3 regions of the Ensifer sp. GW821-FHT05G01 genome follow, and region 1 is predicted to be linked to each of the others. Evidence: predicted binding sites of a transcription regulator. Region 1 holds the regulator's gene; each other region holds the start of a gene.
What was found. Region 1 encodes LexA, which represses DNA repair genes until DNA is damaged. Its sites were predicted from a motif close to TGTTCNNNNTGTGTTCNG; they were not measured.

Region 2: ruvC (crossover junction endodeoxyribonuclease RuvC) is a predicted target of LexA. The motif match lies at 1,667-1,684, and genes of this name have one in related genera.
Region 3: AC07UR_RS04195 (PA0069 family radical SAM protein) is a predicted target of LexA. The motif match lies at 1,325-1,342, and genes of this name have one in related genera.

Annotation. Positions count from the first base shown of each region.
Region 1 is NZ_JBWKSC010000008.1:301,447-304,637, reverse strand. It holds gene AC07UR_RS21060 (hypothetical protein) at 69-212, shown strand; gene AC07UR_RS21055 (hypothetical protein) at 687-974, shown strand; gene AC07UR_RS21050 (hypothetical protein) at 1,023-1,262, opposite strand; gene lexA (transcriptional repressor LexA) at 1,443-2,162, shown strand; gene AC07UR_RS21040 (hypothetical protein) at 2,282-2,614, opposite strand.
Region 2 is NZ_JBWKSC010000012.1:177,545-180,735, forward strand. It holds gene AC07UR_RS25955 (HAD hydrolase-like protein) at 1-550, shown strand, start outside; gene AC07UR_RS25960 (LLM class flavin-dependent oxidoreductase) at 555-1,556, opposite strand; gene ruvC (crossover junction endodeoxyribonuclease RuvC) at 1,728-2,240, shown strand; gene ruvA (Holliday junction branch migration protein RuvA) at 2,313-2,930, shown strand; gene ruvB (Holliday junction branch migration DNA helicase RuvB) at 3,018-3,191, shown strand, end outside.
Region 3 is NZ_JBWKSC010000001.1:868,100-871,290, reverse strand. It holds gene moaB (molybdenum cofactor biosynthesis protein B) at 1-229, shown strand, start outside; gene AC07UR_RS04200 (glycosyltransferase family protein) at 682-1,209, opposite strand; gene AC07UR_RS04195 (PA0069 family radical SAM protein) at 1,408-2,565, shown strand; gene rnhB (ribonuclease HII) at 2,921-3,191, shown strand, end outside.

The DNA of each region.
Region 1 (3,191 bases):
GCACGCTAGTCCGCCGGTCATTCGGCGCCCACATGGGCTCCCCGGCACGCCTTTCCAAGGAGACGAACATGGCAAAAGGTCAAGTGCGAAGCAACCGCGAGGTTAGAAAGCCCAAGAAGGACAAGACCGTCAAAGCCGCCGTTACGCCAGAAGGCTCCCAGGTGAAGCTTGCAGGCAGCAGCTTCTCTTTGGGCAAGAAAGACAAAAAGTAAGGCAGCCGCTCCAACCTCGAAAATCAAATACGCCTTTAGGTTTTATCAGTGGCCAGTCGGACCGGATGTGCACGTCTCCGCACATCAAGGGCGACTGGTCCCGCGACAACAAACCAGCAATGATGCCGGCTCCGCAGCACACCCGACCGGCGCGTGAACCTTCCCGCAGACACAGGAAACACTGCCGGCGGCGCTTGCCAGTCGTCTCCCGTCGCGACCCCCAAGGCCGATCTGCCGCCAGCCATGCCGCTCGGGGCCGATACCGGAGAAGCAACAAACGCCCCGAAACACTCGCTCTTCCAAACAATCTTCGTGTCTTCGCTGCCACAGCTTGAAGAGCGATCGTCGCCTTTCGCAAAGAACTGTTGAACACGGCATGGGTACGCGGCCTGCTTGCTGGACTCCGGAACGAAAGCACGGTTCACATCGTTAACCAATCTATCGGCACCACTTCTGACCTAGCGGACGTCCATCGTGCTTGCAGCCTTGCTTATCGCCTCGATTTTCGCATCGCCCCACATCGCCCTTAGCGCGGCCACGGTCGACGACCTGCAAACGGACTTCGAATCGGCCATCCCCTGCCAGCAGATCGACGGTCGGAATGTCTGGAAAGGCTCGATCGCCTATTATATCCAGTCATTCGTCTACCAAGGCGACACGCCGGTGGCGACCGACGCGGCAGATGCCGTGCTGCCGGAGGACAACTCTGCCGAGACCGTGAAGGAGTTCGAGGACGCCTGTTCGGCAACGCAGCCGGCTTGAAACGCCCTCTCCTCGACATGCCCGCTGTCCCAACCGCTTATCTCGGCGCTACTTCCATTCTTTACCATCGCTCGTGGCACACCCTCGTGGTGGCAATCCTTTGCCAAAGGTGAACTTTAACCGGTCACAACCCCACTGGCGGACCGGCCCCGGCATCATCGCATTCAATGCGATGCCGACTTCATCGAACGGGCTCTGCCTGTTGTCGACATATTGATACCAGCGAAACCCGAGGACGGCGGTCGCTGCGATAACGATCGTCGACAGGATCCGAATCAGCGTTTTCATTGCATCCTCATTCGGTGAAAAGCGCGAGGCATGGCAGCTCCGCATGGCATACCCAGCATCGAGGCAGCGGATAGGCGCACGATTGATACAACATTCACGGAATTTTAGGCACTTGCGGAACACATATGGAACAGATAGTGTCTGTTCTTGATTTGTTTCACGCCTCTGGAGCGACTTGCCATGCTGACCCGCAAGCAACAGGAATTGCTTCTTTTCATCCACGAACGCATGAAGGAGTCCGGTGTACCGCCATCCTTCGACGAGATGAAGGATGCACTCGACCTGGCATCGAAGTCGGGCATTCACCGGCTGATTACGGCGCTAGAGGAACGCGGTTTCATTCGACGCCTTCCCAACCGCGCCCGGGCGCTTGAGGTCATCAAGCTGCCGGAAGCTTACGCGGGAAGCGCTCAGCCGCGTCGCGGGTTTTCACCAAGCGTCATCGAAGGAAGTCTCGGCAAACCTCCCGCCCCCGCCCCGGTTGCCGCGAAAGCGCCGCCGGCGGCAGACAACAGCTCCGTCTCGGTTCCGGTCATGGGCCGCATTGCCGCCGGCGTACCGATCTCGGCAATACAGAACAACACACACGATATTACCGTGCCGCTCGATATGATCGGCAGCGGCGAGCACTACGCCCTTGAAGTGAAGGGTGATTCGATGATCGAGGCCGGCATCTTCGACGGCGACACGGTGATCATCCGCAATGCCACGACGGCAAACCCCGGCGACATCATCGTCGCACTTGTCGATGACGAGGAAGCGACGTTGAAGCGCTTCCGGCGCAAAGGCGCATCGATTGCACTCGAGGCGGCCAATCCGGCCTACGAGACGCGCATCTTCGGCCCGGACCGCGTCAAGATACAGGGCAAGCTCGTTGGCTTGATCCGTCGCTATCACTAAGCCAGATGATGATGGCTGTCTTTCTGCTGGACAGGCCTTCTTGTGCTTGAACGTCTCGCCACCCAAGAGGTAGCGAGACGGATGTGGTCAGGTTGAGCGTTTTACGCGCTCGACAATTTTCATTCGTGAATGGAGTACTCGCCCAACTCACAGAGGTCCTGCATGTCTTCGGTCGTGTCGAGACCGGAGCCTTCCTCGAATTCGAAGCGCATGTCGTATTTGCAGACATCGCGTCCGTCGGCGATGGTAATTTCCATGCTCTCGCCCGGATTAAGCACCTGCCGCCCGAAGACATCGTCTTCCCACTGATCGACGCCAACCGGCGAGGTATAGAAGTTCGTCAGAACGGCTTTCGTCTTGTTCTTCAGCTGAAAGACGAGATCCTCAGCGCTTGCGGTGGCCGTCGTTGCGGCAAAAATGGCAAGAGCAGTCAGGGCGATCTTACATTTCATTTTATGTCATTTCCTCCATTGTCGGTTTTGTTTGACGCTACCTATACGGGTCGCATCGCTGGAATATTCATTCCTGATGTCGTCTAGAGACAATAATCTTTGCACTGACAATACGGGCAGAATCACCATTTCGGGGCAGGTCGCCGGCAAGCCAGATCCGCGCATGCCTATTCGCGGCGCAAACGCGTGAAGCGCACGCGCGCGCGTCGGATCACCCATGAAGAATAACTGACATCGGCGGAGAATAAGGAACAGGCTGACATCGCCACTGCTGCGCCAGGTGTGCCCCGAATCTTGGCAGCCCGCGAAGCCGGGCATGCCTGCAAAGGCGATAGCCCACAGATGAGTGACGTCGCGGCATGAGGAGCAAATTAGAATGAGTCGGCGGCTCAATCATGCATCGCACTTGCAGCGATTGTCACTCGCCCACCGAGGGCGCGGGTCAGCGCGTCAGGCACAAAGGGTGCTAGGGAAAAGGGATACGCTGCCTACGCACGGAAACCGAATCTGATCTTCCTCAGAGCCATGGATCCCTTGAGCCCAACGCACCCGACGATCGCACCGTTGCCTTTCGACG
Region 2 (3,191 bases), on a different contig from region 1:
CACGCGCTTCGGCTTCCGCCAACTCTCCCTGGAGGAGTTCAAGGGGCTGCGCGCCATGAGTAGCCGCGAGATCATCGCCCATATGCGCGTGCCAATGTGGAAGCTGCCGCGGATCGCGACGTTCATGCGTCAGGAGATGGCTGCCCAAGCGCCGTCTACCCGGCTTTTCCCCGGCGTGTCGGACATGTTGACGGGATTGAAGGCGGCTGGCATCGGTATTGCGGTCGTCAGCTCCAATGGCGAAGCGGCCATTCGCACGGCGCTGGGTGAGACCGCTACTGCCGTAGACCTTTTTGAGTGCGGCGCGACGTTGTTCGGCAAGGCGCAGCATTTCAAGCGGGTCGTCAAGTTCGCCGGCATCGACCCGCTGCACGTTCTTGCAATCGGCGACGAGGCCCGCGACATCGAGGCCGCCCGCAAGGCACGCATCTCCGCCGGCGCCGTCGGCTGGGGCTATGCCGACCCGGCGTTTCTGAGATCGCTCGGACCGGATCGTTTCTTCGATCGCATGGACGAGATCCTGCCGGCCTTTCGGGCCGCGAAGGGCTGAAAGGTTACGCGGCTTTTGAAAGCTGCTGCTGCGCCTCGGCGAAGAGCCGCAGCGATTTGAGCCGCGCCGCCATGTCGAAGATCGGCATGGAGATGATCAGTTCGTCCGCCTTCGTCTGGTCGAGGAATGTCCCGATCTTCCGGCGGATGGTTTCAGGGCCGCCGACGATGGCATAGGACATCGCGTGGTCAACGAAGATCTTCTCATCCGAACTCCACAAGCCATCCATTGATGCGACAGGTGCGGGGAACCGGCCGCGGGCATTGCGTCGAAGGGCGACGAAGGATTGCTGCATCGAGGTGAAGAGGTAGTTCGCCTCCTCGTCGGTCTCCGCTGCCACGCCCATGACGCCGACCATCACGTGTGGCTTGTTGAGCGTTTCGGACGGCGTGAAGCGTTCGCGATAGATTTCGAGCGCCGACAGCAGCATGTCGGGCGCGAAATGCGAGGCAAAGGCGAAGGGCAGGCCGAGCATGCCGGCAAGGCGCGCGCTGTAGTGGCTCGAACCGAGAAGCCAGATCGGAACATTGGTGTCGGCGCCCGGAACCGCGATGATCGCCTGATTGTCGCCAACGGGCCCAAGCAGTGCCTGCAGCTCGACGACGTCGTTGGGGAAGTTGTTGGCACTCGCCTCCATGTTGCGGCGGAGCGCCTGGGCGGTGCGCATGTCGGTGCCGGGCGCGCGGCCAAGCCCGAGATCGATACGGCCGGGATAGAGCGCTGCGAGCGTTCCGAACTGCTCGGCAATCACCAGCGGCGAATGGTTCGGCAGCATGATGCCGCCGGAGCCGACGCGGATCGTCTTCGTGCCGGCCGCCACATGGGAAATGACGATGGAGGTCGCAGCGCTGGCGATGCCCTTCATGCCGTGGTGTTCGGCGAGCCAGAAGCGCTTGTAGCCGTTTTCTTCGGCCGCCTGCGCCAGGAGCCTGGAGTTTTCCAGCGACTGGGCGACACTGCCGCCTTCGGTGATCGGGGAGAGATCGAGGACGGAGAACGACGCCATGAGCAAGGCCTTTGTTGAGCAAAATTGATTGAATGCCTATGTAAGGTCAAAATTCCTCAATCCAAGGGCGCTGGCCGAGATTTCCCGCCGGGGCACTCCCCTCATGTGGATGTTTTTGTTTTGTTCACTTTTTGCTGGCAGCGTCCCGACACGCAGCATAGGGTGAAATTCATGCAGACCACGATTCGCATCATCGGCATCGATCCGGGCCTTCGCCGTACCGGCTGGGGCATCATCGAGACGCTCGGCAATTCGCTGCGCTTCGTTGCCTCCGGCACGGTGACGTCGGACGGAGACATGGATCTCGCCTCGCGGCTCTGCCAGCTGCATGACGGCCTTGCCGAAGTCGTGCACAGCTATCAGCCGCACGAGGCGGCGGTGGAGCAGACCTTCGTCAACAAGGACGCGACGGCGACGCTGAAGCTCGGCCAGGCCCGCGGCATCGCCATGCTGGTGCCGGCACGTGCGGGCCTGAGGGTTGCTGAATACGCGCCGAACGCCGTCAAGAAGGCCGTGATCGGTGTCGGTCATGGCGAGAAGCAGCAGATCCACATGATGCTGAAGGTCCTGATGCCGAAGGCCGAGTTCAAGGGCAACGACGCTGCCGACGCGCTGGCGATCGCCATCTGCCACGCGCACAACCGCTTGTCGGCGACCAGCCGGCTTGCGGCCCTGATGGGGTAGTTGCGCTTCTGCCGTTAATTTCCGATGGTCGGTCCGACCGTCCCGCAATCCATCCATGAGAGACGACGCCACATGATCGGCAAATTGAAGGGTACCATCGACGAAATCGGCGAGGATCATGTCGTTCTCGACGTCCATGGCGTCGGCTATGTCGCCCATTGTTCGGCGCGCACATTGTCGAAGCTCGGTTCGGCGGGCGAGGCGGCGGTGTTGTTCATCGAAACCTATGTGCGCGAGGACCAGCTGAAGCTGTTCGGCTTCCTGAGCGCACTGGAGCGCGAGTGGTTCCGCCTGCTGCAAAGCGTGCAGGGGGTGGGCTCCAAAGTGGCGCTTGCGCTTCTGTCGACGCTGACGCCGGGCGAACTTGCAAACGCCATCGCGCTGCAGGACAAGACCTCCGTGTCGCGCGCGCCGGGCGTCGGCCCAAAGGTGGCCGTGCGCATCGTCACCGAACTGAAGAACAAGGCGCCGGCCTTTGCCGGCGAGATGTCGGGCACGATCGGCCTCAAGCAGGAACTGGGCGAGGGCGTTGCCTCAGCACCGGTTTCCGATGCCGTGTCGGCGCTGACCAATCTCGGCTACTCGCGCGACCAGGCGGCAAATGCGGTCGCCGCGGCGCTGAAGAACGCCGGCGAGGATGCCGACAGTGCCAAGCTGATCCGGCTCGGTCTCAAGGAATTGGCGCGATGACCGCTTGCCTTGTCGGGCCGGCCGATGCAAAACGGCCATATTCTTTGACACCATGCATACGAATGCCCGATCGATTGGAACGGATGGATGACTGATGCCGCACGCCTGATAACGCCCGACAAGCGCGGCGAAGATCTCGATGCGACCATGCGTCCGCAGTCGCTGGACGAATTTACCGGCCAGGCGGAGGCGCGCGCCAACCTGAAGATCTTCATCGAAGCGGCCAAGAACCGCGGCGAGGCGCTTGATCACGTGCTGTTC
Region 3 (3,191 bases), on a different contig from region 1:
GGAAGTATTTCACCGGATCTCCTACGAGAAGATCGGCACATCGACGATCCAGTCGCGCGCGACCGGCGGCGTCGCCAACGCCACCTTCATCTTCGTCCTGCCTGGTTCGCCAGGGGCATGCAAGGACGCGTGGGACGGCATTCTCAAGCAGCAGCTCGACTATCGGCACATGCCGTGCAATTTCGTCGAGATCATGCCGCGGCTCGACGAGCATCTGAAACGGGGCTGAGCGGCCAAGTAATCGACAGCTGGCACGCTTTGAAAGATTCCGGGAAACGCGCGGCAATCGATGATCGCGGCCGCACCGTGCCCCAAGCCTGTTCCCTGGGGAACTGGCAAGCACCTGCCGGTCTGCTAAAGCTTCATCCGTCAGCCCACTTCGAAGGGTCGCAATGAGACCCGAGCAAATCCTTCGAACGGAGCAAAGACGAGCCCATCGCCGATGTCCCCCCGGCGAGGGGAAATCAAACATACGACGCGCGGCTCGCCCGGTCGCTCGGATACGAATTTGCTAGCAAGGATATTTGGTAGCCGCTTGGAGGTGCCGTCCGCAGGACTGGCACCTTTTTTGTTGGCGCCGAACATGCCCTGGAGCGCGTCGCGCTCGTTCAGATCCGCTTGGCGGACCTTACGATGTTGTTCTTTCGAATGTCGTTGCCGCAAACTTCGGCGCAACAGGCTTCAGGCATCCTGCCTGTTGTCGAAGGCAACCCAGGCCGGCACCAACTCAGTTGCCAGCTTTCGAACGCTGCGGACGTTCGCCATCTCGCTCAGCTGCATCTTCCCGCGTGCGACCGCGAGAGCGTCGCCCTTGCGCACGAGGAAACCAGCCTCCAGCGGCTTCACCCGCCGCGCCAGGCGATGCAGCAGCGGCTTGCGATGCATCCGGGACGGCGAGAAACGGGCCGGTCCCTTGTGCAGGGACACATATTCGACGAGTTCGTCCACCCAGCGCCCGATCGGCCGCGCGCCCGGCTCAAGCAGCATCAGCCATTCGCCACGTGCCGAACGCACGATTTCGCCCAGATCCCAATCGACGCAGAAGCGGCAGCCAGCGGCATCGGCTACACGCACCGAACCATCCTTGGAGCCGTAATCGAGGATGATGACATCGCTGACCAGGCCCTCCACGGCACCTGCCACGAGCACCGATAGCGTCTGCGCCAGTTCCGCCTCGTTGTCGCGTGTTTCCATGATGATCGTCAGCATAGCTGTTCCTACCGCATTGCAGCGTAAAATGCTACAACCCTATGGCATGACCACTCTCGTCAGGCTCATGTTCCGTCCGATGGCTTTCGCTCCGAATTCAGGGCGCATGATTTTTTGTTCTTGAATTGTTCTCGCTTTCGCGTTAGGAAAATAATCAGAACAAAACGGGATCAAACATCTGATCCCTCGGAGATTCCGATGAACGAGCTGTCTCAGATCAGGCAGGGTGCTCTTGCACCCGCCAACACGGCAGAGGTTGCCGAAGCTTTGATGAGCGGAACCGGTCTCAGGATCGAGGTTGATCGTCGCCGCGGACGAGGCGCCGGGCTGAACATGTCGGGCCGGTTCGAACAGCAGGCGCGCGAGGCTTTCGACGACGGCTGGGAGAGCCTGGAGGATCTGCCGCCCTTCAAGACAGAAGTGCAGGTGGAAAAGCCGCGTTCGGTCATCAGTCGCAACGATTCTCCCGATATCTCTTTCGACCGCTCGATCAACCCCTATCGCGGCTGCGAGCACGGATGCATCTATTGTTTTGCCCGCCCGACGCACGCCTTTATGGGGCTTTCGGCCGGACTTGATTTCGAGGCGAAGCTCTTCGCCAAGCCGGACGCCCCGCGCCTGCTGGAACGCGAACTCGCCCGCTCGGACTACAAGGTGCGGCCGATCGCGATCGGCACCAATACCGATCCCTATCAGCCAATCGAAAAGGAATGGCGGATCATGCGCCAGATCCTCGAAGTGCTGCAGGCGGCCAACCATCCTGTCATGATCGTGACGAAGTCGGCGATGGTGACGCGCGACATCGACCTGCTTGCCCCCATGGCTGAAAAGGGACTGGCGCGGGTCGGTATTTCGGTAACGACGCTCGACCGGAAGCTGGCGCGCACGATGGAGCCGCGCGCTTCGACGCCGACCAAGCGGCTTGAGGCGATACGCTCGCTCACTGAAGCCGGCATTCCGACCGGTGTCCTGGTCTCCCCGATCATCCCGGCCCTGAACGACCACGAGATAGAGCGAGTGCTGGAAGCTGCGCGGGCAGCAGGTGCGCTGGAGGCGACCTATGTGCTGTTGCGCCTGCCGCTTGAGGTCAGCCCGCTCTTTCGCGACTGGCTGCTGCGCAACTATCCCGACCGCTACCGGCATGTGATGTCGCTCATCCGCTCGATGCGCGGCGGCAAGGATTACGACGCCGAGTTCGGCAAGCGCATGAAGGGTGCCGGGCCCTATGCCTGGCAGATTGGCCGAAGGTTCGAACTTGCGGCCAAACGCCTCGGCCTCAACCTCAACCGCCGACAGCTGCGCGACGACATCTTCGTCCCGCCGCTTGGGACCGGCGTCCAGCTTTCGCTGCTCTAGCGGCAACAGGTCTTGCGTAAGTCGCTGGGGACGGAGGTTCTTGGATTGAAGACGTCATGGAGTGGGAGGTGGGACGGCAGCTCCGATGGCCTCATTGGCCGACCGGACAAGGCCGCTGCAACCCCGCGCTTAGGTGTTAGGGCTTGCACCTTTTGATCAATGTCGAGCTGGGTGGCGCAGATGCCACCGGCTCGGGCAAAGGCATGCGTGCCGCGTCATTGCCGACGCGAGATGACTTTGGTGAATTCCGGCGTCTCCTTTGTGCCTCAGGATGACGCTGGCATACCCCCCGGCTGCTGCCGCACTCAGATCGGGGGACTTGAAGAGAATCGGTCGATCATGCGAGTTTCGCCGCATGTCACATCGCAGATCGACCGATTCTCCCCTTTTCCCGGATCTTCTCCTCGGACCTGATTTCAGCTTCGAACTGGCTGCAAGAAAGGAAGGCGCCTGGCCTGTCGCCGGCGCCGACGAAGCCGGACGCGGACCGCTTGCCGGCCCCGTGGTTGCGGCTGCCGTCATCCTGGATCCCGATGCGATCCCCGAAGGTCTGAACGACAGCAAGAAGCTGAGCGCAGCTCAGCGCGAAAAGCTGTTCGACGAGATCCTGGCAACCGCCACGGTTT